3 regions of the Nocardioides luteus genome follow, and region 3 is predicted to be linked to each of the others. Evidence: predicted binding sites of a transcription regulator. Region 3 holds the regulator's gene; each other region holds the start of a gene.

Region 1 (10,092 bases), 4.1 Mb from region 3:
TCCCGAACCCCACGAGGCCGGGCCAGACCCGGTCGAAGACCGGCGACGACGGCAGCAGCACGGCCGGCGCGACCAGTGCCGAGGCGATCAGTCCGACCACGGCGCCGACGAAGCCGCCGTAACAAGCGCCCATGAGCGTCCCGAAGACCGGCACCATGACGCTCCCCACGGCTCCCCCGACGACGACACCGAGCACGGCTCCGAAGAACCACCACCGGCACAACGCCCAGAACACAGACCACATCCGACCAGCCACGTACGCCTCCTCGAGTCGATTTGAGCGATTGCTCAAATCTAAGGTAGCGCAGACCTTGAGCGATCGCTCAAATCAGTTCTATGGTCACCCCATGAAGATCGTCATCCCAGGAGGAACCGGCCAGGTCGGAGGCGTGCTGCGGCGTGCGTGGAGCACGCGCGGACATGAGGTCGTGGCGCTCTCCCGCCACCCGGAGCAGCTGGAGGCCGGCGTACGCCATCGCGTCTGGGACGGCCGGACGATCGGTCCGTGGGCCGAGGAGATCGACGGCGCGGACGTGGTGGTGAACCTCGCGGGCCGGACGGTCAGCTGCCGCTACACCGAGGCCAACCTGAAGCAGATGATGGACTCGCGGGTCGAGTCGACCCGGGTCGTCGGCGAGGCGATCGCCAGGGCGGCCCACCCGCCGAACGTCTGGCTGCAGATGAGCACCGCGACGATCTACGCCCACCGCTTCGACGCGCCCAACGACGAGGCCACCGGCATCATCGGCGGCGACGAGCCGGACGTCCCCGGCTACTGGGAGTTCTCGACGCGCATCGCCAAGAGCTGGGAGGCCGAGCAGGCCGCGGCGGCAACACCGCACACCCGCAAGGTGGCGCTCCGCTCGGCGATGGTGATGAGCCCCGACAAGGGCGGTGTCCTCGACGTACTCCTCACCATGGCCCGCCTCGGCCTCGGCGGCCCGGTCGCCGGGGGCGAGCAGTTCGTCTCCTGGATCCACGAGCGGGACTTCGTACGCGCCTGCGACCTGCTCATCGAGCGCGCCGACATCTCCGGGCCGGTGAACCTGGCCGCCCCGGTCGCGCTGCCCCAGCGCGAGCTGATGCGCGTGCTCCGCAAGGAGGCCGGGATGCCGATCGGCCTGCCCGCCACCGCCTGGATGGCCGAGATCGGCGCCTGGGTGATGCGCTCGGACACCGAGCTGCTCCTCAAGAGCCGTCGCGTCGCCCCGGGACGGCTGCTCGAGGCGGGCTTCGAGTTCGAGCTCCCCGAGTGGGAGGCTGCCGCCCGCGACCTCGTCGCCCGAGCACGGCGACGGAGAAACCATTCGCATCGCGGGCGCCCGGCGCGCACGATGGAAGGGTGACCCGCGCGACCTGGCAGCCCCGACCCGACGACGCCGAGACCCTGAGACGGTTCTTCGGCAAGGACGGCCGGCTGCTCACGATCCCGTCGAAGCACGTCAAGAAGCTGGTGGTGCTCAACCAGCTCGCGCAGTCCTTCGAGCTCGGGAAGGTCTATCCCGAGCGGGAGGTCAACGAGATCCTGGGCCGCTTCCACGAGGACGTCGCCGCGCTGCGCCGCTACCTCTACGAGGAGGGGTTCATGATGCGCGAGGGCGGCTTCTACTGGCGCGACGGCGGGAGCGTCGACATCTGATCGGCGACGCCTCTGCCCGATCGGGCATGATGCGCCCATGACGATGCCGGACCAGCCGGGCCAGCCAGTGCCCGGACAGCCGCCCGTGGGGTGGATCGACCTGACCATCCAGGGCAGTCACATGACCTCGAACATGATCGTGCCGACGGTGCTCCTCAACGGCCACCAGATGCCGACCCGGTACGGCCGCAACGTCTTCCCGGTGCCGCCGGGCCACTGGAACGTCGACATGTACACCCAGTGGACCTGGAAGTTCGGTAGGGCGTCGCTGAGCTTCGACGTCGCCGAGGGACAGACCGTCCCGGTCTTCTACGCCGCGCCGGCCACGACGTTCCAGAAGGGCGCGATCGGGCACGTCAAGCAGAAGAAGCCCGGCGTGCTCGCGCTGGTCGCCGTCCTGGTGGTGCTGTTGCTCGTCATCGCCGGCATCGTGGCGCTGACGATCTGACGGGCCCGGCTCGAGTGTCGGTGCTCACCGATAGCGTCAGCACCGTGACCACCACCGAATCGCGCGGCCGAAGCGAAGCCCGGGGCAACCGACGGGGCTTCGCGGTCCTCGACGTCGAGACCACCGGGCTCGACCCCTACCGCGACCGCGTGATCCAGGTGGCGATCCGCCAGATCGCCGCCGACGGCACTGCGGAGTCGGAGTGGGAGACGCTGGTCAACCCAGGTGCCGGCGTCGACCCGGGACCGGTCGAGGTCCACGGCCTGACCACCGCCGATCTCGCCGGGGCCCCGCCGTTCCGCGACGTCGCCGCCACGATCGCCGAGCGCCTCGCCGGCCGGGTCTTCGTGGCCCACAACGCCGCGTTCGACTGGGCGTTCGTGGCGGTGGAGTCCGACCGTGCAGGGGTGCGGCTCGAGGTCCTGGACTGGTTGTGCACGATGCGGTTCGCGAAGGCGCTCGCCCTCGACGTGCCGGACAAGTCCTTGGCCACCATCGCCGCCTACTACGCGGTCGAGCAGCTGAAGGCGCACGACGCCGGCGACGACACCCGGGTGGCCGCGGAGATCCTGCTGCGCGAGCTGGCCGACGCCGACCGGGCCGGTCTCGTGCTGCCGCTGGTCGCCTGCAACGGCGCGCGACACCGGCTGAAGCGGACCCTGCGCCGCTGGTTCAGCGGCCTCGCTCGACCATCTCGTTGAGATCGTCCCGTCACGCGGGACATCTCCCGAAGAAATGCAACCGGAGGACCCCGTTCGGGCATCAGTATGTCGTCGGCCCGATCTAACCTGAAGGGCCATGGTCCGGAGCGAGGCGATGAAGATGGTCAAGCGGGCAATGATCGCGGGGGCGCTCGCCGCCCTGCTGGCAACCACGTTCGCGGCATGCGCCACCGAGCCGGCCGCCGCCCCCGAGGCCAGCGCCTCGACCGCCCCCTCCTCCTCGGCGGCGAGCCCGTCGACGAGCGCCACGCCGACACCGACGCCCAGCGCGAAGCCGAAGCCCAAGCCGAAGCCGGCCCCCACCTCGGGCCCGCGACTGTTCGGCAAGGGCGACAGCGGCGACGACGTACGTGACCTGCAGGCGCGCCTGAAGCAGATCGGGTGGTTCAACGCCGGCGTGACCGGGTTCTACGGCAACGTCACCACCGAGGCCGTCTCCGGCTTCCAGGCCAAGCGCGGCATCGCGGTGACCGGGTTCGTGGACCAGACGACGCTTGACCGGCTCCACGCGATGACCCGCGAGCCGACCGAGGCCGAGCTGACCAACGCCCCGCCCCCGGTCCCGGCGGGCAAGCTCGACCCGCGCTGCCTGACCGGCCGGGTGATGTGCATCGACAAGTCCACCTCGATGCTGCGCTGGGTCGTCGGCGGCACGGTGCAGATGAGCGTCGAGGTGCGCTTCGGCTCGCAGGAGCTGCCCACCCGCGAGGGCCAGTTCTCGGTCTTCGCGAAGAGCCGCGACCACGTCTCCTCCATCTACAAGACGCCGATGCCGTTCGCGATGTTCTTCTCGGGCGGCCAGGCGGTCCACTACTCCCCCGACTTCGCCGCCAACGGCTACAACGGCGCCTCCCACGGCTGCGTCAACGTACGCGACTACGGCGCCATCACCTCGCTCTACGACCAGGTGAACATCGGCGACGGCGTGGTCATCTACTGGTCCTGAGAACCGCCACGGACCGGCGTCCGGCCCTCGGGCGCGATTGAGGAGGCGTACGCCGCGCGCCTTAGGCTTGAGCCATGAAGGCGCTGCTCCTGGAGAACATCCATCCCGTCGCTGTCGAGAACCTCGAGAAGGCCGGCTTCGAGGTCGAGCTGCGCAGCAAGTCCCTCTCCGAGGACGAGCTGGTGGCCGACCTGCCCGGCGTGACGCTGCTCGGCATCCGCTCCAACACCCACATCACCCCGCGAGTGCTGGACGCGGCCACCGACCTCAAGGCGATCGGCTGCTTCTGCATCGGCACCAACCAGGTCGACCTGGCCGGGGCGGCGGAGCGTGGCGTGGCCGTCTTCAACGCCCCCTACTCCAACACCCGCTCGGTCGTCGAGCTGGTCATCGGCTACATCATCTCCCTGGCCCGGCGGCTGCCGGAGAAGACCGAGAAGATGCACGCCGGCGTCTGGGACAAGTCCGCCAAGGGCTCCCACGAGGTCCGCGGCCGCACGCTCGGCATCATCGGCTACGGCAACATCGGCACCCAGCTGTCCAACGTCGCCGAGGCGCTGGGGATGTACGTCATCTTCTACGACATCGCCGACCGCCTCGCCCACGGCAACGCGCGCCGGATGAAGTCGCTCGATGCGCTCCTGGAGGAGGCCGACGTGGTCTCCATCCACATCGACGGACGTCCGGGCAACCTGGGCATGTTCGGCGAGGAGCAGTTCGCGAAGATGAAGCCGCGCTCGCTCTTCATCAACGCCGCGCGCGGCTTCCTGGTCGACAACGACGCGCTGCGCAAGCACATCGAGTCCGGACACATCGCCGGTGCCGCGCTCGACGTCTTCCCGATCGAGCCCAAGGCCCAGGGGGACGCCTTCGAGAGCCCGCTGCAGGGCCTCGACAACGTCATCCTGACCCCCCACGTGGGCGGCTCCACGCAGGAGGCCCAGGAGGAGATCGGCTGGTTCGTCTCCGGCAAGCTGCGCGACTTCGTCGGCGCCGGTTCGACCGCCCTGAGCGTCAACCTGCCGGCCGTCCAGCCGCCGCCGATGGCCGGGGGCTCGCGGCTCGCGCTGCTGCACGACAGCGTCCCCGGAGTGCTCGCCGAGCTCAACAACCTGCTCGCCTCCGAGGGTGTCAACGTGACCGGTCAGTACCTGGCCACCAGCGGCGAGACCGGCTTCGTGGTCACCGATGTGACCAGCGTTCCGCCCACGACGCTGGAGAAGATCGCGGGCAACCCGCACACCAGGTGGGTGCGCGCCTACCACGCCTGACGCTAGCGTTCTGGCCCATGGAGCTCCCTCGACATTGGCCGCTGCCAGAGGCGACCGACCTTCTCGGTGAGGTTCTGGCGGCGTACGACGAGCCGACCCGCCGCTACCACGACCGCCGGCACCTCTCCGAGGTGCTGGACCGGATCGAGGAGCTGCGGGAGGAGGGAGAGCGCTTCGACCCGCTGACCGTCATCCTGGCGGCCTTCTTCCACGACTCCGTCTACGACGGGGAGCGCGACGCCGAGGAACGTTCGGCCACCTGGGCCGAGGACGCCTTGGCCGCCCACCTGGACCCCGACGTGGTCGCCGAGGTCGCTCGTCTGGTGCGGCTGACCGAGACCCACGACCCGGAGCCCGACGACCACGGCGGCCGAGTGCTCTCCGACGCCGATCTGGCGATCCTGGCGGCCCCGGCGGAGCGCTACGAGGAGTACGTCGCGACCGTCCGCGAGGAGTATCAGCACCTCTCCGACGAGGAGTTCCGGGTCGGCCGCGCCCAGGTCCTGGAGCGGCTGCTGGAGAAGGAGTCGCTCTACTCGACACCCTTCGCGCGGATCAGCTGGGAGGCCGCCGCGCGGGCCAACATCTCGGCAGAGCTGGAGACGCTCGCACCATACCTGTCACCCGATCGATAACAATTGGTTCCATACCCCTCCGGGGTGACAGAATCCGTCGGTGAGCTTCCAGACGTACGCCGACCTGTGGCGGATCCCTGACGTTCGCCGCATCCTCGTGCTGGGCCTGTTCCTGCGCGTCCCGATGCCGGCGTCCTCGGTCATCGTGACCCTGCACGTGGTCGGACCCCTGGATCGCTCCTACGCCGAGGCCGGTCTGGTCTCGACGGTGCTCGCGATCGCGATGGCGATCTCCGGGCCCTGGCTCGGCCGTCTCCTCGACCGCCTCGGGCTGCGGCGTACGCTCCTGCTGCCGCTGGCCATCCTCCCGATCGCCTGGTCGATCGCTCCCTGGGTCGGCTACCTTCCGCTGATCGCGCTGATCGCCGTCGCCGGGCTCTTCACCGTGCCGTCCTGGTCGATCGTTCGCCAGGTCGTGCTGCGCTCGGTCGAACCCGGGCAGCGCACCGCGGCGCTCAGCGCCGACGCGATCATGACGGAGCTCGCCTTCATGGTCGGGCCGGTGATCGGCGTGCTCAGCGCCAGCTACCTCGGCACCTCGTGGGCGCTGCTGGTGACCCAGTGGCTCGGGATCGCCGCGGCCATCGTGCTGTGGCTGCTCAACCCGAGCATCACCGAGGGCGAGCCGGCCGTGCCGAGCGACGCGGTCCCCAGCGACTCCGGCGCCCCGGCTCGCCGCTTCGCACTCCCGTCGTGGGTGAGCCCGGGCGTCGTACTCCTCCTCGCCGGCACCTTCACCGCCTCGCTCATCCTCATCGCCGAGGACCTCGGCACCGTGGCCGCGATGCGCGACTTCGACCGCACCGCCCTCCTCGGGCTGGTGATGGCGATCTGGGCGCTCGGGTCCCTGGTCGGCGCGCTCGTCTACGGCGCGCTCAACCGCCACCCGTCCGCCGCGGTGATGCTCGTCCTGCTGGGCGCAACGACGGTGCTCACCGCGTTCGCCTGGGGTCCGGTCTCGTTCGCCGTGCTGCTCCTGCTCAGCGGCTTCTTCTGCGCGCCGACCCTGACCGCGGCGCTCGAGGCGATCACCAGCCGCGTCCCCTCGACCGTACGCGGCGAGGTGATGGGCTGGCACGGCTCGGCCATCACCCTCGGCAGCGCCGTCGGCGCACCCACCGCCGGGTTCGCCATCGACCTGATCGGCTGGCAGGGCGGCTTCATCCTCGGCGGCGGGCTCGGCCTGCTCATCGCGGCAGCGATCTGGCTCACCGTGCGGCGGATGACGAAGCCCACGGCGGAGGCGCCGCTCCCGGGCGAGAAGTCACCCGCCTAGCGCGGCTTGCGGCGCCGCAGGCCGGCAGCAAGCAGGGCAGAGACCAGAGCCCGGGACGTCACCTCGACCGCACCGGCGGCGACCATGTCGTCGTACGCCTCCGCCGGGACGTCGTAGTGGTCCCGGTCGAACCCGCGGGCCGGGATCCCCATCCGGCTCGCGAAGGCGTGCAGCTCCTCGTAGGAGGTGTCGCTGGCCAGGTGCGACCACATCCGGCCACGACTGGGCACGTTCGGCGGATCGATCAGAATCACAGGCTGCATTGTTGGCGATTGCTCCGCAATTCGCGAGCGCTTCCGCTTGACCCTCGCCTCCTTGACCGGTGGGCAAGAATGGTCGGTGATGAACACGACAGTGCTGTTCGAGGCTCGGGCGAAGGTGCTCCATGACCTCGATGCGCGCGGACTCGCCGGCGCGGCGGCCGTCTCAGCCCTCGAGGACGCGATGACCGAGCGCGGCTGGTGGGTGGAGCAGTGGCCGGAGGGCAAGGCGTACGTCGCCGGCCTGGTCGCCCAGGACGTGCAGGACGTGCTCTTCGACGAGAACTCCGAGCGCTGGCCCGTGTGCACGCTCTGTCCGCCCGAGGCCCCGGTGCACTCGCTCCACATCACCCCCGACCTGGGCGGCCCGGACCCGATCTGGGTGTGCGAGGAGAGCGGCGACGTGGTCGCCCCGCTCGGCGATCTCTGAGCCGCAGGCGTCAGGAGGGGCCGAGCTGCAGGTGCAGCGCGTAGCGGTCGGCGCGGTAGACCGAGCGGCAGACCTCGACGTAGCGGTCCCCCGCCACCGACTTCCGCTGCCTGCGGAGCACGGGCACACCGACCGAGAGGCCGAGCAGCGTGGCCTCCTCGATGTTGGCCACATCGGCGCGGAACGTGTCGTCGACCCACGACGGGCGCATGTGCCGGCGGGCCAGCTCGGCGTAGAGGCTGGTCGGCGTGGTGCGCTCGAGCATCCCGGGCACGATCGTCTCGTCGAGATAGACGTCCTCGATGCAGATCGGCACCCCGTCGCCGCGGCGCAGACGGCGCCAGTGGACGACGGCCGCGCCCTCCTTGATCGCCAGCGCACGCGCGATCGTGGGCCCGGCCTTCTCCCGGCCCAGCAGCAGCGTCTCGGAGGAGGCCTGCATCCCCCGGCGAGCCATCTCCTCGCTGAACCCGAGCACCGGACTCTGCGCCCGCGGCGGACGCGCCACGAACGTGCCCCGGCCCGGGATCCGGACCAGCAGACCGTCGGCGACGAGCGCGTCGAGCGCCTGCCGCACGGTCGCCCTGGCGACGCTGAACTTCTGGACCAGCTCGCGCTCCGAGGGTGCCGACGCACCCGGGCTCTCCCCGATGACCAGCTCCCGGACGTACTCCCGGATCTGGACGTGCTTGAGCGAACGCTCACCGTCGACCGACCGGACCATGAGCAGAGCGTAGGTGTACACATGGCGTACGGTCCCGGGTTTGGTCAAGTTGTGACATTGCAATGAGATGAGGCAGATCAGGTGCAACGAAACCCGAATACAGGATTTCGCTAGAACACATGTTCGATCCCGAGGTATGCTGCCAGAGTGGACTTCCAGGGAACACTCTTCGCCCCCACCGACGACGAGACCACCGAGACGACCTACGAGCGGATCCATCTGGACCGCGGAGCCTGGGTGGACGTCGCCCGTGGCTGGCTGCCTGATCCCGACGACGTCTTCGCGGCCCTGGTCCACGACGTCCCGTGGCGCGAGGAGCGCCGGCAGATGTACGACCGCGTCGTCGACGTACCCCGGCTCCTGCACACCTACCTCCAGGGCGACCCGCTCCCCCATCCGCGGCTCGCCGAGGCCCGCGGCCGCCTCACCGCCCACTACCTGCCCGAGCTCGGCGAGCCGTTCGTGACCGCGGGCTGCTGCTACTACCGCAACGGCAACGACTCGGTCGCCTGGCACGGCGACCGGATCGGTCGCGGCCGCAGCAACGACACGATGGTCGCGATCGTCTCCGTCGGCGACCCGCGCCGTCTGGCGCTGCGGCCCCAGGGCGGCGGCAAGGGGATGAGCATCGAGATGGGCCACGGCGACCTGGTCGTCATGGGCGGCTCCTGCCAGCGCACCTGGGAGCACGCCATCCCCAAGGTCTCCTCCGCCGGCCCCCGGATCTCGGTCCAGTTCCGGCCCCGCAACGTCTTCTGAGACTCCCTCAGGATGCTGCGACGCCGTCCATGAGGTTGGCGACCAGGGCGGTGGCGAACTCACGGGTGACGGGCTCGTCAGGGATGAGCAGCCGGTGGTAGACCGATCCCCAGAGCTGGTCGATGAGGACTCGTACGTCGACGTCCGGCCGGATCTGGCCGGCCTCCTGAGCGGCCGTGAGGCGCTCCACGGCCAGGCGGCGGCGCTCGGCGGAGTAGAGGGCTCGATACGCGGCCGCGAGCTCGGGGTCCGTCTGCGCCTCCCCGATCAGCTGGAGGAGCGCTGAACCGCCGGCCGTCTCGGTCATCAGCGCGACGAAGGCGTGCAGCTGGCTGAGGAGATCGGCCCGGATGTCGCCGGTGTCCGGGAAGGCCAGAGTGTCCTCGACCGCGTGGAAGTAACCATCGAGAGCGAGCGCACCCCGAGACGGCCACCACTTGTAGAGCGTGGTCTTGCTGACGCCCGCAACCCGGGCCACCCGGTCGAAGGTGAGGTCGGCGATGCCCTCGGTGAGGAGCAGCTCGCCCGTCGTGCCGAGGATGTCGGCTCGGACCTCGTCGGCGGGCCGACGACCCCGTCCTCGGCGCGGCGGAACGTCCTCGGCGGTCATGTCCTCACCCTTCTGATGTCGATCGGTGAGTCAGTGTATGGGGCGCCGGCAGCGAGACGACTCACCGAGCGACGGTGAGCAGGTCGGCGAGGTCGACACGGGTGAGGAACTCGCGGCGGACACGATCAGCCACGTCGGAGACCTCCTCCGAGCCGTCGTCCGCCGGGTCGATGTGGACCCGGAACGGACGCTCACCGGCCGGCAGGGACACGATCCGTGTGATCTCGTCGGAGACCATCGAGGCGTCCGCGTCGGCCGGAGCCAGCGCGGCGAGCTTCTCGGCCACCTGGCCCATGAGCCCGGCGTAGCGGGTCTCGTACGCGGCCTCGACCGCCGTGTCGGCCGGCCGGCCGGAGTGCGCGAAGTGGTTCG
Region 2 (10,092 bases), 2.8 Mb from region 3:
GCGCAACATCCTCGTCTACCGGCGGGCCTGGCTGGTGTTCGTCACCGGCTTCCTGGAGCCGGTCTTCTACCTGTTCTCGATCGGCATCGGCGTCGGCGCGATCGTCACCGGGTTCACCTACGCCGGCGAGCCGATCGAGTATCGAGACTTCGTCGCGCCGGGGATGATCGCGGCCTCGGCGATGAACGGGTCGCTGCTGGACGCGACGTTCAACTTCTTCTTCAAGCTGAAGTACAACAAGCTCTACGACCAGATGCTGGCCACCCCGCTGCGCACGGTCGACATCGCCGTCGGCGAGATCCTGTGGAACCAGCTGCGCAGCGGCATCTACGTCGCGGCGTTCCTGGTGATCATGCTCGCGATGGACCTGGTCCACTCCTGGTGGGCGATCCTGGTCGTGCCGGCGGCGCTGCTGATCGGGTCGGCCTTCGGGGCCGTGGGCATGGCCCTGACGACCTACATGACCTCCTGGCAGGACTTCGAGAAGGTCACCCTCGCGATGATGCCGATGTTCCTGTTCAGCGCGACCTTCTTCCCGGTCACGGCCTACCCGGACTGGCTGCGCTGGGTCGTGGAGGTGACGCCGCTCTACCGCGGCGTCGTGCTCTGCCGCGAGCTGACGCTCGGGGTGCCCTCGTGGGGCTCGCTGGTCTCGGTGGTCTACCTGCTGGCCTTCGGCGCGATCGGGCTCGCCGTCGTGCGGCGCAGGCTCGACTCCCTACTCCTCACCTGAGCGGCAGCAACTCGCGTCTCACAGGCAGGATCTCCCTCGTGTCGGCCGTGGCCGGCCGTCAAGATGGATCCATGACCTATGACGCGATCACGCCCGACACCAAGGACTGGACCTGGGTCCTCGACCGGCCCTGCCCGGAGTGCGGATTCGTCGCCGGTGCGGTGACCGCGGACCAGCTGCCCGAGATCGTCCGGGACAACGCGACCTACTGGGAGATCTACCTCGCCGCCGACAACGCGCGCGACCGGCCGCAGCCGGGCGTGTGGTCGGCGCTGGAGTACGGCGCACACGTACGCGACGTCCACCGCGTCTTCGGGGAGCGGCTGCGGCTGATGCTGGCCGAGGACGAGCCCCGCTTCGCCAACTGGGACCAGGACGTGACCGCCCGCGAGGACGACTACGCGAGCCAGGACCCGGCGCTCGTGGCCGAGGAGCTGATGGACGCCGCGGACGCGGTCGCCACGATCTACGAGAAGGTCCCGCCGGACGCCTGGGGCCGCCGCGGCATCAGGTCCAACGGCGACGTGTTCAGCGTCGAGTCGCTGGGCCGCTACCACCTCCACGACGTCGTCCACCACCTGTGGGACGTACGCTCGGCCGCCAAGCAGGCGACCGTCGCCGCCTACGACGCCAGCGTCGCGACGTACGTCGAGGCCACCTCGTTCTCCGAGGAGAACCGTTCGATCCTCGACCGGTTCCTGGCCGAGCTCGAGCCCGGCGACCACGTGCTCGAGATCGGCACCGGCCCGGGCCACGACGCGAAGGCCCTGGAGGCCGGGGGAGTGCGGGTGCGGCGCACCGACATCAGCGAGGGATTCGTGGCGCACCTGCGCAAGCAGGGGTACGCCGCGGCCTGCCTGGACCCGCTGACCGACGACCTGCGCGACCCGGTCCACCCCGACGTCCCCTACGCCGCGGTCTGGGCCTCGGCGACGCTGCTGCACGTGGCCCGCGACGACTTCGCGACGGTGCTGGGCCGGCTCGCCGAGGTCACCCGGCCGGGCGGAGCGCTGCACGTGTCGATGAAGCAGGGCGACGGCGAGGAGTGGACCAACCGCGGCAACGTCGAGGCGCCCCGGCTCTTCGTCTACTGGCGCGAGCCCGCGCTGCGGGCGGCGTTGGACGAGGCCGGCTGGGAGGTGCTCGAGGTCGGGCACGCCGATGGCCGGCTCGGCGACGTCTGGCTCGATGTGCTCGCCCGGCGGCGCGCCTGAGCGCGGCTGAGTAGCATTCGGGGCGATGAGACACACGGAGTTCTGGTCGCGGATGGACGACGCGCTCGGCGAGGGCTACTCGCGAGCGTGGGCACGCCAGTTCGTGATGGGTGAGCTGGGCGGGCGCACCGCCCAGGAGGCACTCGACGACGGGGTCCCGCCGAAGGAGGTCTGGGCCGCGGTCTGGAAGGCCCTGGAGCTGCCGGCGCGTGAGCGGTGACCCTGGTCGCACCGGCCTCGGTGGCCGCGGTCCAGAAGCGCACCATCCTCACCCTGGTCGCCACCCAGGCGGTCGGCGCGATGGGGATCACCATCGGCATCGCGACCGCGTCCCTGCTGGCGCGCGACCTCTCCGGCTCGGAGTCGATGGCGGGCCTCTCGCAGACGACCCAGGTGCTCGGCGCGGCGGTGGCTGCGTACGTCCTGGGGCGGGTGATGGACGCTCGCGGGCGCCGCTACGGGCTGCTGGCGGGCTACCTGCTCGGGGCGGCCGGCGGACTGCTGGCGGTCCTGGCCGGCGTGGTCGGCTCGATGACGCTGCTGCTGGTCGGCGCGCTCCTCCTCGGCGCGACCACCGCGGCGAACAACGGAGCGCGCTACGCGGCCACCGACCTGGCACCTGCGACGAGCCGGGCGCGGGCGCTCTCGGTCGTGGTCTGGGCGACCACGTTCGGAGCGGTGATCGGCCCCAACCTGACCGGTGTCGCCGAGGTCTTCTCCGACGCCGTCGGGATCCCGGTGCTCACCGGGCCGTTCGCGGTCGGGTCGATCGGGATGCTGGCGGCCGCGCTCGTGGTCGGGGTCTTCCTGCGCCCTGACCCGCTGCTCGTCGCCCGCGAGGCCGCACCGGTCGCCGAGTCCACACCGGTGGTCGAGCCTGTCGAGACCACCAGCTGGCGCCGGGCGCTGGCCGTGATCCGGGAGCGCCCCGCGCTCGCGGCGGCGGTGGCCGGACAGGCAGCGGCGCACGCCACGATGGTGGCGGTGATGGTGATGACGCCGCTCCACATGGAGCACGGCGGCGCCGGGCTCGAGATCATCGGACTGGTGATCAGCGGGCACGTCCTGGGCATGTTCGCCTTCGCGCCGGTCGCCGGCTGGCTCGCCGACCGTGTCGGCCGGGCCGACGTGATGGCGCTCGGCGGCGGGGTGCTCCTCGTGGCCCTGGTCCTGTGCGCCGTGGCGCCGCAGGGGAGCTCGGGGCGGATCTTCGTGGGGCTCTTCCTGCTCGGTCTCGGCTGGTCGCTGGCCACGATCGCGGCCGCCACCTCCGTCGCCGACCACACCCCGCTCGAGGTCCGCGCCGACGTCCAGGGCAGCGCCGACCTGATCATGGGCGTCGCGGCGGCTGCCGCCGGGGCGGTCTCGGGCGTCGTCGTGGACGTGGCCGGATACCCGGCACTGGCGCTCGGCACGATCCTGCTGGTCGGGGTGCTGTTCGGGGCTGCGTACGTGGCTCGTCGGTCGGCCTGACCCGCGATGGGCAGGGCCTGCCGCGTGGGCAGGCCCTGCCCGCTGTCAGGACCTCAGCCGAGGATCTTCTCCATCGTGTCGATCTCGGTCGACTGGTTCTCGATGATGGTGCCGGCCAGGTCGACGGCAGGCTTGAACCGGCCCTCGCCCTGCTCGGTCTCGGACATCTCGACCGCACCCTCGTGGTGCTCGATCATCATCTCGAGCCACATGTCCTGGAACTCGGCGTCGGAGGCGTTCTCCAGGGAGTCCATGTCCTCGGCCGACATCATCCCGGGCATGTCGGTGTCCATGCCCTCCATCGAGTCGGACATGCTGCTGTCCTCGTCGCCGTGGCCCTCGTGGCCGCCGTTGACGTGGTCGCGCATCGTCGATGGCACCTCCTCGCCCCACTCCTGGAGCCAGGAGGACATGGTCTCGATCTCGGGGCTCTGGGCGGCCCGGATCGCGTCGGCCAGCTCCTGGACCTCGGGATCGAGCGTGCGGTCCATGGTCAGGTCGACCATCGCCATCGCCTGGGCGTGATGCTGGATCATGTCGGTCGCGAAGGCGACGTCGGCCTTGTTGTGCTCGGTCTCCGACAGCTCCTGCGGAGCCTTGGCCTCCTCGCTGCCGCCGCAGCCGGACAGGGTCAGGAGCACGGCCAGGCCGGCCGCGGCCCAGGTCGCGCGGATGAGGGGACGTTGCGTACGCATCTGTTGTCTCTCCTTGTCATGTGCTGTTTGCGGGGCTCGCCGACCCACCTGCGGACCTCGGGATACGCCGGGTCGCGGGTGGATCAGTGCCCGCTCAGCACCTGATGACGGAGAACGCCCATTCCGGCGGCGGCCCGGTCGCCGCACGGGTGACGAAGGGCGCGGGCCCGGTCGTGCGGGACCGCCCGCGCGTCGGGGAGAACCACCAGGCAGGCGTACGCCGCCACAGCCCGCTCAGGAGCAGCGCCCCGGCTGCGAGCAGGAACGCCGCGCACAGCACCATCGACGTGTGTTCCTCGCCGCCCGGCTGTCCGGCGTGGCCGGCGGCTCCGTGGTCGGCGTGCTCGAGGGCGTGCATGTGCTCCACGTGGGCGGCGGGGAGGCGCGGCGCGGCGTGCTCACCGTCGGTGCGGGTGCCGTGCAGACTCAGCGCATGCATGCCCAGCAGGCCGGCAACTGTGACCAGGACCGCTGCCAGCAGACCGGCGCGTACGGCCGGCCGGGTCGCCCGCTGTCGTCGTGCTGCCGTCCACACACCGCACACCCTAAGGACTCGTGTGCGGTTGGACAAAGCGGGCGTGCGGGCGGATATCGCTTGCGGATGCATACCCCCATGGGGTATGAATTGCCCCGTAGGCAGACGAACGATCGAGCAAGGGAGCGACATGAAGTCGCATGACGAGCACGTGCACGCCGGACATGAGCACTCGATGCACGAGGGCCACGAAGGTCATGAGGGTCACGGAGACCACTCCGGGCACTCGGCCCCTGACCATTCCGGGCACGGCGCCCACGGCGCCCATGGCGGGAGCGGCATCAACGCGATGGCCGCCAGCGCGACGCTGCACTGCCTCACCGGGTGCGCGATCGGCGAGATCGCCGGTCTGATGATCGGCACCGCGATCGGGCTGAGCACGGGCTGGACGATCGTCCTGGCCGTCGGTCTCGCGTTCGTCTTCGGCTACGCCCTCTCGACCCTCCCGCTGCTCAAGTCGGGTCTGGCCCTCGGCACCGCGCTCAGCGTCGTGCTCGCGGCCGACACGCTCTCGATCGCGACCATGGAGCTGGTCGACAACCTGGTCATGGCGCTCATCCCGGGGGCCATGGAGGCCGGACTGGTCAACGTCGTGTTCTGGGTCGGGATGATGATCGCGCTCACGGTCGCCTTCGTCGCCGCGTTCCCGGTCAACCGTTACCTGTTGCAGCGGGGGAAGGGGCACGCGCTGACCCATGAGTACCACGGGGCGGCCCCGGTCCGGCAGGGTTTCCACCGCTACATCCCGGCGTTCTCGAGCGGCGCCCTCGCGGCGGCCATCTTCGCCTTCATGCTCGGCGGCCTCTCGGTCTCCATCGCCGACGAGCTCGGCGCCGACCCGGCCCCCGCCGAGCAGATGGAGATGGAGGGCCACTGAGGGTCTGGCGACGGGCCCGGCGACGGGCTCGGCGACCCCGACACGCCCGAACAGGTGTTCACATCGAACGCTTGTTCGGGCTAGTGTGGGTGGTAGGTGGAGCGTGGTTCGTGCTTTGCGAGGGGTCGTGAAACACCGTGCCGGAGGGTCCCGTTCAGAAACTGTCGGTGGTCCCGTCTAGCGTCTGCCTTGATGACGACGAAGACACGTGGACAAGCGGCAGGCAGGGGCAAGAAATCTGCTCCTCAGGAAGGAAAGAACATGGCGGCAGGTGATCGCGAGAAGGCATTGGATGCCGCTCTCGCCAACATCGAAAGGCAGTTCGGCAAGGGCTCGGTCATGCGGCTGGGCGACGAGACCCGGGCGCCCCTCGAGGTGATCCCGACCGGCTCGATCGCGCTCGACGTGGCGCTGGGCCTGGGTGGTCTGCCTCGCGGCCGGGTCGTGGAGATCTACGGTCCGGAGTCGTCGGGTAAGACGACGGTGGCCCTCCACTCGGTCGCCAGCGCCCAGCGCGCCGGTGGCATCGTGGCCTTCATCGACGCCGAGCACGCCCTCGACCCGGAATACGCGAAGAACCTCGGCGTCGACACCGACGCCCTGCTGGTCTCCCAGCCCGACTCGGGTGAGCAGGCCCTGGAGATCGCCGACATGCTGATCCGCTCGGGCGCGCTCGACCTGATCGTCATCGACTCCGTCGCGGCGCTGGTGCCGCGGGCTGAGATCGAGGGCGAGATGGGCGACAGCCACGTCGGTCTGCAGGCGCGACTGATGAGCCAGGCGCTGCGGAAGATGACCTCGGCCCTGAACAACTCCGGCACGACGGCGATCTTCATCAACCAGCTGCGCGAGAAGATCGGCGTGATGTTCGGCTCGCCCGAGACCACGACCGGTGGTCGCGCGCTGAAGTTCTACTCCTCGGTGCGACTCGACGTGCGCCGGATCGAGACGCTCAAGGACGGCACCGACATGGTCGGCAACCGCACCCGCGTCAAGGTCGTGAAGAACAAGGTGGCCCCGCCGTTCAAGCAGGCCGAGTTCGACATCATGTACGGGAAGGGCATCTCCCGCGAGGGCGGCCTGATCGACGTCGGTGTCGAGGCGGGCCTGGTCCGCAAGGCCGGCGCTTGGTACACCTACGAGGGTGACCAGCTCGGCCAGGGCAAGGAGAACTCCCGCAACTTCCTCAAGGACAACCCCGACCTGGCCAACGAGCTGGAGAAGCGGATCCTGGAGAAGCTCGGTGTCGTTCCGACCGTCGAGGCAGAGGCCGCGCCCGCGGCCGAGCCTGCCGGTGTCGAGGACTTCTAGGTCCCTTTGATCCGTGGCTTCGTCCAAGCGTGACCGCTCGTCCACCCAGGACCCCTGGGTGGACGAGCGACCCGCGCCCGACTGGCTGGGGGACGTCTCCCTCGGTGTCGAGGCCTGGGCAGGCAAGGTCGACCCCACTCCGTCGGACGACCCGTCGGGCGTTGGATCGAGCCTGTCGAGATCACCAACACGGTCCCACCGACGCCAGAGCCGCCCCGCGGACCCCGCAGACCCCAAGAACGATCCCGAGCCCGACCACGAGGCGATCGCCCGCAAGATCCTCCTCGACGCCCTGACGGGCCAGGCGCGCAGCCGCAAGGAGCTCGCCGACAAGCTCGAGAAGAAGGAGGTCCCGGCCGCCCTCGCGACGCGGCTGCTGGACCGCTTCGAAGAGGTCGGCCTGATCGACGACGAGGCCTTCGCCAAGGCCTGGATCGCCAGCCGGCAGCCCGGAAAGGGTCTGGCGCGCCGAGCCCTCGCCCAGGAGCTCCGCCGCAAGGGGATCGACGACGACGTCGCCCGTGAGGCGCTCGACGAGATCGACCCGGATGACGAGCGTGAGGCCGGCCGGCGGATGGTCCGGCGCAAGCTGCGCTCGCTCGAGCGCTTCGACGACCAGACCAAGACCCGGCGTCTGGTCGGGATGCTCGCCCGCAAGGGATACGGCGCCGGTGTGGCCTACGGCATCGTCCGCGAGGAGCTCGCCCTTGCCGATGAAGATGACCCTGGTGGTCTCGTGTCAGAATCCGATCTGTGAGTGAGCAGCAAGAGCGCGAGATCCTGACCTACGAACTCTTCGGCACCGCGGTGCGCGAGATCGCCCAGAAGGTCGTCGACAGCGGCTACGAGCCCGACATCGTGCTCTCCATCGCCCGCGGTGGCCTGGCCCTCGGGATGGGCCTGGGCTACGCCCTCGACGTGAAGAACCTGTCCGCCGTCAACGTGGAGTTCTACACCGGCGTCAACGAGCGTCTCGACGTCCCGATCATGCTGCCGCCCACTCCGGCCGCGGTCGACCTGACCGGCATGAAGGTGCTCATCGCCGACGACGTCGCCGACACCGGCAAGACCCTGGAGATCGTGCACGACTTCTGCGAGGGCCACGTGGCCGAGGCCCGCACCGCGGTGATCTTCGAGAAGCCGTGGACGGTGATCAACGCCGACTACGTCTACAAGAAGACCGATCGCTGGATCGACTTCCCGTGGTCCTCCCAGCCGCCGCTCGTCGACCGCCGTGGCGGCAAGGCCCACTGACCCCTCGGCGCTAGCCTGAGGTCATGTTCACACCGGTCGCCGTCCACACCGGGACACAGCGTCTCGGTGGTGTGACGCGCCCGGGGGAGAGCTGGGCATCGGCGGCGACGAGGATCGCCGGGCGGCCTGCGTACGCGGTGGACCTCTCGGGCGAGGTGAAGGAGTTCTCCTCCGACCCGATGCCGGTGGTGGCGCTGCGGCCGATGACCCGCGGCGACCTCCCGCACCTGGTCCGCTGGCTCAACGCGGAGCACGTGCACCGGTGGTACTCCGTCGACGGTGAGCCCACGCCCGAGTGGGTGGCCGAGAACTACGGGCCCGACATCGACGGCAAGACGCCGGTGACCTTCTGGGTGATCGAGGTCAACGGGCGCTCGGTCGGCTTCTGCCAGGACTACCGGATCAGCGACGAGCCCGACTACGCCCTGCTCACGCCCGACCCGGACGCGATCGGCTTCGACTACGCGATCGGGGAGCCGGCCTTCGTCGGCCGTGGCATCGGGCCGCGGATGGCCTGGGTCTGGCTCACCACGATCCCGCGCCGCTATCCCGGCGCGACGGCCTGCTTCGCCGCCCCCGACCACCGCAACGCCGCCTCCTTGCGGATGCTCGACAAGGTGGGCTTCGAGCAGGGCACCTGGTTCGACGAGCCGCAACCCGACGGCTCGACGACCACGATGGTCGGCTGCTCGCTGGATCTTCGGCGCGTACTCGGGTGAGCCGCTCCGCTCGCCCCCGTCGCGGGCCTATCGTCAGGGCATGAGCCTTCTCGACGAGCTGCGGCTGCCGGCCGGACCGGTGGACCTGCGGAAGTACGACACCAACTCCGCGCCCGGCGTCGGCGCCGACAAGGAGACCGGCAAGCAGGTGCTCGCCGAGCTCGGCCCGACGCTGATCGAGCTGCAGACCAAGCTGTTCGCCTCCAGGGAGAGCGACACCCCGAAGCGGGTGCTGCTCGTCCTGCAGGGGATGGACACCTCCGGCAAGGGTGGGGTGCTGAAACACACCGTCGGGTTGGTCGACCCGGTCGGCGTGAAGATCACCAGCTTCAAGGCGCCGACCGAGGAGGAACGGGCCCAGGACTTCCTGTGGCGGATCGAGAAGGCGGTGCCAGGGCCCGGCTACCTCGGTGTCTTCGACCGCTCCCACTACGAGGACGTGCTGATCGGACGTGTCCGCGGTCTCGCCGCCCCCGAAGAGATCGAGCGGCGCTACGCCGCGATCAACGACTTCGAGCAGCGGCTGGCCGACGACGGCACCGTCATCCTCAAGTGCATGCTGCACATCTCGCCGAAGGAGCAGAAGAAGCGGCTGCTGGCGCGGCTCGAGGACCCGACGAAGCACTGGAAGTACAGCCCCGGCGACGTCGACGAGCGCCAGCTGTGGGACAGCTACCAGGAGGCGTACGAGATTGCGCTGGAGCGCACCAACACCGAGTACGCTCCGTGGTACCTCGTGCCGAGCGACAAGAAGTGGTATCGCAACCTGGCCATCGGCGAGCTGCTCCTGGAGACCCTGGACCGGCTCGATCTCGACTGGCCCGCGCCCAGCTTCGACATCGCCGAGGAGAAGAGACGACTGGAAGAGGACACCATCTCGTGAGTCTGGAGACGGTGCGGGTGACGCGGTATGTCACCCCGCTCCGGGAGGGCGGCAGCCTGCCCGGGATCGTGGAGGCCGATGACCTCGGCACCTATGTCTGCAAGTTCCGTGGCGCCGGGCAGGGGCTTCGGGTGCTGGTCGCGGAGGTGATCGTCACCGGCCTGTGCCGGGCGCTCGACATCCCGACCCCGGAACAGGTCGTGCTCGACCTCGATCCCGAGATCGCGCGCTACGAGGCCGACGAGGAGGTCCAGGACCTCCTCAACGTGAGCGCCGGCCTCAACCTCGGCATCGACTTCCTGGCGGGTGCGTTCGGCTACGACGCCGCCTACGCGCCCGAGCCGGCGCTGGCGGGGCGGATCCTGTGGATGGATGCGCTGATCGCCAACGTCGACCGC
Region 3 (10,092 bases):
CAGGGCGTCCTTGGCGTTCCAGAGGTTGGTCAGGGCGATGGTCGCGTCGGGCCGACCCGCGACGTGCCGGCCCGGCACGACCTGGCGGGCGCCGCGGACCGACTGGTTGCGCTTGACCTTCTTGGCCTCGGCGAGAGCTTCCCGGGCCGCCTCCTCCGTCACCGGCTGCGCGGCGCTGGTGTCACCGCCGGTGCGCACCGAGCTCGCCTGGGTCGATCCGGTTGCGGGCATGGTGGCGGCGAAGGTGGCCACTACCATCCCTGCGATCAAGACGAAGGAGCGTTGTTTGCGGTTGATCCGGCGGGCAATGTTTCGCATGAGATACCAGACGTTCGGGAAGGCAGACCAGGGCAGTCTAAGGGCACGACGACTCGGCCACACCGGTGAAACGCCTAGACGGGCTCGGTGACGTGATGGAGCCGGTTGCTCCCGGTCGCGGTGGCGTACGACCTGCTCCAGGTGGCCGTGGTCCTGGCGTCCTTGCGCTCGCCGATGACGTACCAGTCCATCTGGGCGCGGTTGCGGGTCACGTCGAGGACCGAGAAGCCGTGGTCGTCGAAGTTGAGGTAGCGGACGTGGCGGTTGGCGGTCCTGATGATCTCTTCGACGGTCACGCTGACCGTGCGGCGTGGGGCGCCGAGGATGTCCTTGAGGTTGTTCGAGGTCACCGAGGTGGCGACGAACTCGACGCCGGCCGTCCTGCCGAGCGGGTAGACGGCGGAGTCGTACGGCAGGTCGCAGGCCCAGGCCGAGTGGATGTCGCCGGTGACGAAGACGGTGTCGGTGATCGCGTTGTTGCGGATGTGCTCGAAGAGGTCGGTGCGGTCGGCGGTGTAGCCGTCCCACTGGTCCACGTTGAGGGCGATGCCGTTGTCGGGCAGCAGCCCGGTGACATCGTTGACAGGGCTGATCAGGCTCTTCGGAAGAGCTCCGAAGGTGACCGGCGCGATCATGACCGGGTTGCCGACGATCTTCCAGCGGGCGTCGGTGAGCAGGCCCTCCTTGAGCCACTCCAGCTGCTTGTCGCCGGTGATCGTGCGGTCCGGGTCGTCGGCCCCGGCCAGGTCGGTGCGGGCGACCTGCTGGGAGCGGTAGGACCGCAGGTCGAGCATGCTCAGCTCGAGCAGGGTCCCGAAGCGGAGCCTCCGGTAGATCGTGTCGTGGAGGTGGTCGTCGGTCTCCACCGTGGCGGTGCCGTCGACGCGCAGCGGCATCCACTCGTCGTAGGCCTGGTTGGAGTTGGTCTTGCGGTCGATCCAGTCGTACTCGCCGGGCTCGTTGTTCTCCGCGCCCAGCAGCCAGGCGTCGTTGGCGGACTCGTGGTCGTCCCAGGTGACGATCCAGGGCAGGTGGGCGTGGGCGTCGGCGAGGTCGACGTCCCGCTTGTACTGCGCGTGCCGGATCCGGTAGTCGGCCAGGGTGTGCATCTCGTGGGCCGGCTCGTGCGAGCGGATGTCCTCGTTGGCCATGCCGTAGCCGTACTCACCGGGGCCGTATTCGTAGAGGTAGTCGCCCAGGTGGAGGATCGCGTGCAGGTCGTCGCGGGCGGCGAGGTGGCGGTAGGCGGCGAACCAGCCGGCCTGCAGGTTGGAGCAGGAGACCACCCCGAAACGTACGTTGTCCGGGGTCGCGTCCGCGGCCGGAGCGGTGCGGGTGCGGCCGACGCGGCTGGTCTGGCCGTTGTAGCTGAAGCGGTAGAAGTACCAGCTCTCGGGCGAGAGGCCGGTGACGTCGAGCTTCACGGTGTGGTCGCGGTCGGGGCCGGTCTGCTGGGAGCCCTTGGCGACGACGCGACCGAAGTCCGCGGTCGGCGAGACCTCCCAGCGGACCAGGACCTCCTCGCCCAGGCCGGATCCCGGAGTCGCCTCGGCCGTGGGTGTGACCCGGGTCCAGATGACCACGCGGTGCGGGAGCGGGTCGCCCGAGGCGACACCGTGCTGGAAGTGGTTGAGCGTGTCGCCGGCCGCCTCGGCGGGTGCCGGCAGCGCCACGGCTCCCGCTCCTGCGGCGGTGGCCAGTCCGGCGGCGATGAGGGTGCGGCGGTCGATCTGCGTCTGAGTCACGCTGTATGGAACGACGCAGCCGCCGGCCCTGTCATGGGCCGGCGGCTGGATTTCACGCAGTGTTCCCGGGGAGGGCATGTCTGGGAAAGACAGCGCAGCGGGCGTGGATTTGCCAGACATGCCCTCCGGTTCCGGGAGGTGTGAGGCAGGACTCAGAGGCTGCGCAGGACCGCGGTCACCTTGCCGAGGATCGTCGCGTGGGTGCCGTCGATCGGCTCGTACGCCGCGTTGTGCGGCAGCAGCCAGACCTTGCCGTCCTTGCGGGAGAGCGTCTTGACGGTCGCCTCGCCGTCGATCAGCGCGGCCACGATCTCGCCGTTCTCGGCGGTGGGCTGCTGGCGCACGACCACGAAGTCGCCGTCGCAGATCGCCGCGTCGACCATCGAGTCACCGGAGACCGAGAGCAGGAAGAGGTCGCCGTTGCCGACCAGCTGCTTGGGCAGCGGGAAGACGTCCTCGACGCTCTGCTGGCTCGAGGTCTCCTCGGCCAGGATCGGGCCACCGGCCGCGATCCGACCGACCAGGGGAACCATGGCGGCGTCGGGGTTGGGGTTGACGACGGCCTCGGCCGTGATCGTCGGCTCGGTCTCCTCGCCGGACATCGCCTTGCGGTGGGCCATCACCTCGGGCAGGAAGACCTCGAGGGCGCGGGGCCGCTTCGGGTCCTTGCGGATCAGACCACGCTGCTCCAGCGCCCGCAGCTGGTGGGCGACGCTGCTGGTGCTGGTCAGCCCGACCGCGGCGCCGATCTCACGCATGCTGGGCGGGTAGCCCCGCTGCTCGATGCTGTCGCGCAGGTGAGCGAGGATGCGCTGCTGACGCGGCGTGAGCCCGGTAGCGTCCGGCGGCCCGTCGGGCAGCTCGCGGACGCGGCTCTTCGAACCGCCTGATCCGGTGCCTGTCTTCTGCGTGGTCATGTCATCACATTAGTCCCTCTGGCACCACTACATCAAACATCTGTTCGATCTCTTCGGTAGTGCGTGTCGGCGTTCGAAAATTCTTGGGGTCGCTACTTGCGTTGTTCGAACACGTGATCTACCTTCGAACATGTGCTCGATCGAACACGTGATCGAGAGACTTGTGAACTGGAGGCCGTGATGAGTGCAACCGTCTATGTGCTGCCCGTAGCCGAGCCGCCCCGGCCCGTGCGGGAGGTGCGTCGCTCGACCGTGCGGCTCACTCGGCGGGGCCGGATCGTCGTGTTCGCGTTCGCGCTCGTGGTGCTCTTCGGGATCGCGCTGATCGGGGCGCGGGTGGCCTTCGCGGTGGAGGACGGTGCCGACAAAAGCCCCGCTCCCTCCGCCCACACGATGGTCGTCGGCGATGGCGACACGCTCTGGGACATCTCGGCGGAAGCCGTCGCTGGGACAGACGCCTCGATTCGGGAGATGGAGCAGAGGATCAAGGAGCTCAACAGTCTCGAGTCCTCGATGCTCGTGTCCGGGCAGACCTTGATCATTCCGACCGCGCCGTAGAGGCGCCCACAGATGTCCGGCTGCTCCTTCGACCCTGGCAGCCGGCAACCGGGGAAAAGTGAGAGTGCTGCAGACGATGGGAAGCGTCTGCAGCACTCTCGCTGTCCTGGCGGTCGTCAGTGACGCCCGCGGTAGGGGGTGTCCGGTTCGGCCGGCGGCCACGGCTTGTTGCGGGAGCTGTGGCGCGGCGGCCACTCGTCGTCCGGCTCGGCGGCCGGCGGGTCCTGGGGCTGGCGCTGGGCGGGCATCGCCTGCGTCGCCGCGGGGTCCTGGGTCAGCCGAGCCCTCGAGCCGGTCTGGCCGTAGCTGGTCGGAGCCTGGTAAGCGCCCGACTGATATGGCGACGAGCCGGCCTGCTGGGTGGGGTAGCTGTCCGTGCCGTAGCCCTGCGAGCCGTATGCCGGGGAGCTTGTCGGCGTGGAGGTCGGCGTCGGCGGGCTCGTGTAGTAGGGCGGAGCACTCGGCGGTGTCGGGGCCGGCGGCTGGTAGCTCGGTGCGCCGTAGGCCGACCGGCTCCCGGTGTTGCCGAAGTCCGGGGAGCTGCTCGTGTAGCCGTAGGGCGACTGCGAGCCGGTGTCGGTGTAGGCCGAGCGGCTGCCGGTGTCGCCGTACAGAGACTGGTTGCCGGTGTCGTAGGGAGACTGGCTGCCGGTGTCGTACGGAGACTGGCTCCCGGTGTCGGAGCTGTGCCGGCCGTAGGAGCTGGTGTCCTCGTAGCCGTAGGAGCCGGTGCCGTAGTAGTCCTGCTCGGTGTAGGTCGGGTCGCCGTAGGGCTGCTCCGGGTAGTCCTGCTCCTCGACGTAGGCGTTGGAGTGGCTTCCGGTGTAGTCGTCGGCGGGCGGTGGGGTGGGGGAGCCGGTGAGGGCCCGCCAGGCCTTCCCGGCGAAGGTGAAGGTCAGGAAGAGACAGGCGACTGCGACGACGGCCGCGATGGCGAGCTTCACCCAGGCGCCGGAATCGCCTCCTCGTGCGTCGGCCCCGAAACCGACGGCGACCCACACGAGCACTCCCCAGATGACGAGGAATGCCAGCGTCGCGATCGCAGGCAAGATGAACGGTGGCCGGGGACCGCTTCTGGGGCGCGTGCCTCTCCGCGACCCGACGCGATTACCTCCGGAGATGTTTGTCACGGGGTCATTCTTACCCATCTGGGCCAGCCCGTCGCCGCTGAACCGGAATCTTTCGGTGTTTGACCGGCGACACGCCGGGCGCACGGGGAAACGCGGCGCTCGCTTGCATCGGCTGGGGGGCGGGCGTACGGTTACCACTACATCTAGTAGTTACACCGCTGTAGTTATCCACATCTAGTTCACATGAACGGGCGGATGACCCACAGCCCCGAGGGTGTTGTTCCACAGGGACTCACGCTCAATTCCACAGGTTCCACAGGCTCGGGCCGCCGCTGAGACGGCCTGGATCCACAAGGCTTCACGAGAGGGGCTCGACCGTGCACTGTCCGTTCTGCCGACACAGCGACACCAAGGTGCTCGACTCCCGTGTGGCCGAGGACGGCGGCCAGATCCGGCGCCGTCGGGTCTGCCAGGAATGTGGGAAGCGGTTCACGACCGTCGAACAGATGCAGCTGATGGTGGCCAAGCGCTCCGGCGCAGCGGAGCCGTTCAGCCGCGACAAGGCGGTGCACGGCGTACGCAAGGCGTGCAAGGGGCGTCCGGTCACCGAGGACCAGCTCGCCTGCCTCGGCCAGGAGGTCGAGCAGGCGCTGCGGAGCCAGGGGTTGGCCGAGGTCCCCAGCCACGAGGTGGGGCTGGCGATCCTCGCGCCGCTGCGCGAGCTCGACGAGGTGGCCTACCTGCGTTTCGCGAGCGTCTACCGGGCCTTCGGCTCGGCGGACGACTTCGAGCGCGAGATCCAGATGCTGCGTACGGAACGGGAAGTCCAGGACTTCGAGGCAGAACATCCGGTCGAGGCCCCGGTGGGCAGCGACTAGATCCCACGGCCATTCGCAACGATGGCACACAGACCGGCCCGGGCAGGCCGTGGGGAAGCGACCTGTCCGGGCCATCCAGCGAAAACAGCACAGCACGACGCACGAAGCCCGAACGGGCGCAACAGGAGACTCCACCATCAGCACCGACCAGCAGTACGGCACAGCGATCGATGACAACAGGGGGAACGAAATGACAGACACGGCAGCAGAGGCACAGGCATCGTCGAAGGCGGGCGCCGGGCTGAAGATCGAGCGGATCTTCAGCACCGAGGGCGTCCACCCCTACGACGAGATCACCTGGGAGCGACGCGACGTCGTCCAGAAGAACTGGAAGACGGGTGAGACCGTCTTCGAGCAGACCGGAGTCGAGTTCCCCGACTTCTGGTCGATCAACGCCTCGACGATCGTGACGACCAAGTACTTCCGCGGTGCCCTCGGCACCGACAAGCGTGAGCAGAGCCTGAAGCAGCTGATCGACCGGGTCGTGAACACCTACGTCGCCTCCGGCAAGGAGAACGGCTACTTCGCCTCCGAGGCCGACGCCGACCTTTTCGGTCGCGAGCTCACCTGGCTGCTGGTCAACCAGCACTTCGCCTTCAACTCGCCGGTCTGGTTCAACGTCGGCACCGAGTCCCCCCAGCAGGTCTCGGCCTGTTTCATCCTCTCGGTCGACGACTCCATGGACTCGATCCTGAACTGGTACAAGGAGGAGGGCCTGATCTTCAAGGGCGGCTCCGGTGCCGGTCTCAACCTCTCCCGCATCCGCTCCTCCAAGGAGCTGCTGAAGTCCTCCGGCGGCACCGCCTCCGGCCCGGTCTCCTTCATGCGCGGTGCCGACGCCTCCGCGGGCACCATCAAGTCCGGTGGCGCCACCCGCCGCGCGGCGAAGATGGTCGTCCTCGATGTCGACCACCCCGACATCGAGGAGTTCGTCGAGACCAAGGCGCGCGAGGAGGACAAGATCCGCGCGCTGCGCGACGCCGGCTTCGACATGGACCTGGGCGGCAAGGACATCTCGTCGGTGCAGTACCAGAACGCCAACAATTCGGTGCGCGTCTCCGACGAGTTCATGCGTGCGGTCGAGGAGGGCAAGAAGTTCGGCCTCCGGGCGCGTACGACCGGTGAGGTCATCGAGGAGATCGACGCCCGCGAGCTGTTCCGCAAGATCTCGATCGCGGCGTGGGAGTGTGCCGACCCGGGTCTGCAGTACGACGACACCATCAACGACTGGCACACCAACCCGGAGACGGGCCGGATCACCGGCTCCAACCCGTGCTCGGAGTACATGTCGCTGGACAACTCCTCCTGCAACCTGGCGTCGCTGAACCTGCTGAAGTTCCTCAAGGACGACGACACCTTCGACGCGGTCCGCTTCCAGCAGGCCTGCGAGATCGTCTTCACCGCGATGGACATCTCCATCTGCTTCGCCGACTTCCCGACCGAGGCGATCGGCGAGACCACCCGCGACTACCGCCAGCTCGGCATCGGGTACGCCAACCTCGGCGCCCTGCTGATGGCGATGGGTCTGGGCTACGACTCCGAGGGTGGCCGCACCATGGCCGCCGCCATCACCTCGCTGATGACCGGTGCCGGCTACAAGCGTTCGGCCGAGCTGGCCGGCGTCGTCGGTCCGTACGCCGGCTACGCCCGCAACGCCGAGGCCCACCAGCGGGTCATGCGCAAGCACCAGGCCGCCAACGACGCGGTCCGCTCGATCAACCCGGTCGACCGCAACATCATCGACGCGGCGACCCGGGTGTGGTCCGACGTCGTCGAGATCGGCAAGGTCAACGGCTTCCGCAACGCCCAGGCCTCGCTGCTCGCGCCGACCGGCACCATCGGCTTCATGATGGACTGCGACACCACCGGCATCGAGCCGGACTTCTCGCTGGTCAAGTTCAAGAAGCTCGTCGGTGGCGGTTCGATGCAGATCGTCAACCAGGTGATCCCGCGGGCCCTCACCAAGCTGGGCTACCAGGCCGAGCAGATCGAGGCGATCGTCGCCTACATCGCCGAGCACGGCCACGTCGTCGACGCCCCCGGCCTGCGCCAGGAGCACTACGAGGTCTTCGACACCGCGATGGGCAAGCGCGCCCTGCAGCCGATGGGCCACGTACGCATGATGGCGGCGACCCAGCCGTTCCTCTCCGGTGCGATCTCCAAGACCGTCAACCTGCCCGAGACCGCGACCGTCGAGGACATCGAGCAGGTCTACATGGAGTCGTGGAAGCTGGGCCTGAAGGCCACCGCGATCTACCGCGACAACTGCAAGGTCGGCCAGCCGCTGGCCGACGGCAAGTCGGAGAACGCCAAGAAGGACCAGGGTCTCTCCACGGCTGCTGCTGCGGAGGCTCCGGCCGCCGAGGTCGAGCCCGAGGTCGTCGAGAAGATCATCGAGAAGATCGTCTACGCCCCGACCCGCAAGCGCCTGCCGAAGTCCCGCGTCTCGCGCACCACCTCCTTCACGGTCGGCGGTGCCGAGGGCTACATGACCTCCGGCGCGCACGCCGACGGCGAGCTCGGTGAGGTCTTCCTCAAGCTCGGCAAGCAGGGCTCGACCCTGGCCGGTGTCATGGACGCCTTCTCCATCGCGGTGTCTGTCGGCCTCCAGTACGGCGTGCCCCTGGAGACCTACGTCTCCAAGTTCACCAACCTGAAGTTCGAGCCCGCCGGCCTGACCGACGACCCGGACGTACGCATGGCGCAGTCGCTCATGGACTACGTCTTCCGCCGGCTGGCGCTGGACTACATGTCCTTCGAGGACCGTGCCGCGCTCGGCATCTACTCCGCCGACGAGCGTCAGCGCTACCTCGAGACCGGTTCCTACGAGCAGCTCGGCAACGGCACCACCGCCGCCGAGCTCGTCGAGAGGCCGGCTCCGGAGCGCAAGGTCGAGGCGAAGACCGAGGTCGTCGAGGCCGACGTCAAGGAGGAGGCTCCCGCCGAGGCAGCTGTCGCGGAAGAGGCCCCCAAGACGGCTCACACCACCGCCGAGCTGCTCGAGTCGATCAGCGGCATGGCCATCGACAGCCCGCTCTGCTTCACCTGCGGCACCAAGATGCGCCCCGCCGGCTCCTGCTACGTCTGCGAGGGCTGCGGCTCGACCTCTGGTTGCAGCTGAACCTGACGACTGACTGAGTCCGGTCCCGTGCCCGAAGGGCGCGGGACCGGACTCGTTTTCAGGACCTGGGAGTCCTGGTGTCATTGGGTGACCTCAGGACTCCCGCGTCGGGTGGAGCGTAGGGTTTCGGGATGAGGTCAGATGGCGCTGACGTCGCAAATGCGGGGGACGGACTTCTATTGCGATGTCGCGATACCGCACCCTGACCGCCTGGACGTGGTGTACGAGGACGAACACGTGCTGGCGTTCCACCACACGCGACCGTTCTGGGCGGTCCACATCGTCGTGGTGCCCAAGCGTCACATCGGGTCGCTCACGACCGTGAGCGCCGAGGACGAGACCGACGTACGTGAGCTGTTCGACGTTGTCCAGACAGTTGCCCGGGACGTGGAGCGCGAGCACGGTGCTGCGGCAGTCCTCACCAACCTGGGTGCCTACCAGGACTCCATGCACCTCCACGTCCACATCCACAGCGGCGGGCGCCTGGATCAGGGGTGACGTGGGAGGTGTAGGGGACAAAGCGGTCTTGGCTCCAGCCGTCGGTGTCCAAGACGAAGCGGAGCAGGACCGAGTCGCCCGTTCCCATGAGCTCGGTGTCGACCGCGGTCGCGTTCGAGGTCCCCAGGCCGGGACGTACGCGTCGAGGGCACGCCTGCGGCGGTCGTCGGTTCCGGGCGGCCCAGTGAGCGTGATGACCGAGTTGTCGAGAGCCACCTCGGTGACTCGCCCGGACCCGACGGGGCAGCCGGTGACTGCTCGGGCGGTCTCGGTGGCTGCCCTGACGGGACGGTGGTCCAGGACCGTGCCGAGCGCGACCCGAGGGCGGTGATCCGCCGCTGCCAGGGCGTGAGCGACGGCGTGGTGGCAGGCGATGTGGTCCGGATGTCCGGTCAGTCCGCGTGGAGGTGTAGGCCGACGTGGGAGTTCTGGTGCCACTGGGTGACCTCAGGACTCCCACGTCGAGAGGTCACACCCCTCGCCGCAGGGGATCGGATCCCCTTTCCATCCATTGGCCTTCAGGATCTGGGCGATCCTGGCTGCGGTTCGACAGGAGGTGCTGAAGACCTGGTGCCAGCGGAGGCGGGCGGTGGCCCGGCCGCCGAGGGCCAGGTCATCGAGGTCCCGGTCGGCGTCGCGTCCCTGGGCTCTCCAGGACTCGTGGTTGAGGCGGCCGTCGAGCTCGACGACGAGGCCGTACGCCTCGTACTCGACGTCGCGGAACTCCTTGCCCGTCGGTGTCAGCCTCTGGCTCTGCCGAGTTCCCGCCGGAAGGCCGTGAGCGCGTTCGACGCGGGCGAGATAGGCGTGCTCGAGGACTGAGCAGGTGCCGGCATCCGCGTCGGAGAGGAGGTCGCGGATGAACGCGCGGCGGGGGAGTCGCGGGTGGCGCTTCAGCGCGGCGCGTACGGCATCGGTGGTCACGCCGCGGCGGCCGATGGTGTCGGTGAGAAGGCCGATCACGTCGATCTCGGAGGTGGCGCCTCG

The links. Region 3 encodes LexA, which represses DNA repair genes until DNA is damaged. Its sites were predicted from a motif close to TCGAACANNTGTTCGA; they were not measured.
Region 1: a site for LexA is predicted at 8,463-8,478, ahead of HD557_RS03155 (alpha-ketoglutarate-dependent dioxygenase AlkB). Genes of this name have one in related genera too.
Region 2: a site for LexA is predicted at 5,591-5,606, ahead of recA (recombinase RecA). Genes of this name have one in related genera too.

Annotation. Positions count from the first base shown of each region.
Region 1 covers NZ_JADOVJ010000001.1:664,237-674,328, reverse strand. The annotation lists gene HD557_RS03215 (hypothetical protein) at 1-256, opposite strand, end outside; gene HD557_RS03210 (TIGR01777 family oxidoreductase) at 348-1,346, shown strand; gene HD557_RS03205 (DUF2087 domain-containing protein) at 1,343-1,639, shown strand; gene HD557_RS03200 (hypothetical protein) at 1,677-2,087, shown strand; gene HD557_RS03195 (exonuclease domain-containing protein) at 2,132-2,788, shown strand; gene HD557_RS03190 (L,D-transpeptidase family protein) at 2,886-3,755, shown strand; gene serA (phosphoglycerate dehydrogenase) at 3,830-5,026, shown strand; gene HD557_RS03180 (HD domain-containing protein) at 5,044-5,661, shown strand; gene HD557_RS03175 (MFS transporter) at 5,702-6,937, shown strand; gene HD557_RS03170 (DUF4031 domain-containing protein) at 6,934-7,200, opposite strand; gene HD557_RS03165 (hypothetical protein) at 7,280-7,627, shown strand; gene HD557_RS03160 (GntR family transcriptional regulator) at 7,638-8,372, opposite strand; gene HD557_RS03155 (alpha-ketoglutarate-dependent dioxygenase AlkB) at 8,499-9,110, shown strand; gene HD557_RS03150 (TetR/AcrR family transcriptional regulator) at 9,118-9,720, opposite strand; gene HD557_RS03145 (SDR family NAD(P)-dependent oxidoreductase) at 9,782-10,092, opposite strand, start outside.
Region 2 covers NZ_JADOVJ010000001.1:1,981,135-1,991,226, forward strand. The annotation lists gene HD557_RS09465 (ABC transporter permease) at 1-733, shown strand, start outside; gene HD557_RS09470 (methyltransferase domain-containing protein) at 805-1,947, shown strand; gene HD557_RS09475 (DUF3046 domain-containing protein) at 1,973-2,167, shown strand; gene HD557_RS09480 (MFS transporter) at 2,164-3,420, shown strand; gene HD557_RS09485 (DUF305 domain-containing protein) at 3,474-4,115, opposite strand; gene HD557_RS09490 (DUF6153 family protein) at 4,210-4,650, opposite strand; gene HD557_RS09495 (DUF4396 domain-containing protein) at 4,781-5,527, shown strand; gene recA (recombinase RecA) at 5,789-6,838, shown strand; gene HD557_RS09505 (regulatory protein RecX) at 6,852-7,595, shown strand; gene HD557_RS09510 (phosphoribosyltransferase) at 7,592-8,092, shown strand; gene HD557_RS09515 (GNAT family N-acetyltransferase) at 8,116-8,811, shown strand; gene HD557_RS09520 (PPK2 family polyphosphate kinase) at 8,852-9,694, shown strand; gene HD557_RS09525 (HipA family kinase) at 9,691-10,092, shown strand, end outside.
Region 3 covers NZ_JADOVJ010000001.1:4,795,566-4,805,657, reverse strand. The annotation lists gene HD557_RS22980 (MXAN_6640 family putative metalloprotease) at 1-252, opposite strand, end outside; gene HD557_RS22975 (alkaline phosphatase D family protein) at 393-2,063, opposite strand; gene lexA (transcriptional repressor LexA) at 2,216-2,980, opposite strand; gene HD557_RS22965 (LysM peptidoglycan-binding domain-containing protein) at 3,161-3,538, shown strand; gene HD557_RS22960 (hypothetical protein) at 3,655-4,587, opposite strand; gene nrdR (transcriptional regulator NrdR) at 4,986-5,486, shown strand; gene HD557_RS22950 (vitamin B12-dependent ribonucleotide reductase) at 5,677-8,607, shown strand; gene HD557_RS22945 (HIT family protein) at 8,749-9,105, shown strand; gene HD557_RS22940 (hypothetical protein) at 9,553-10,092, opposite strand, start outside.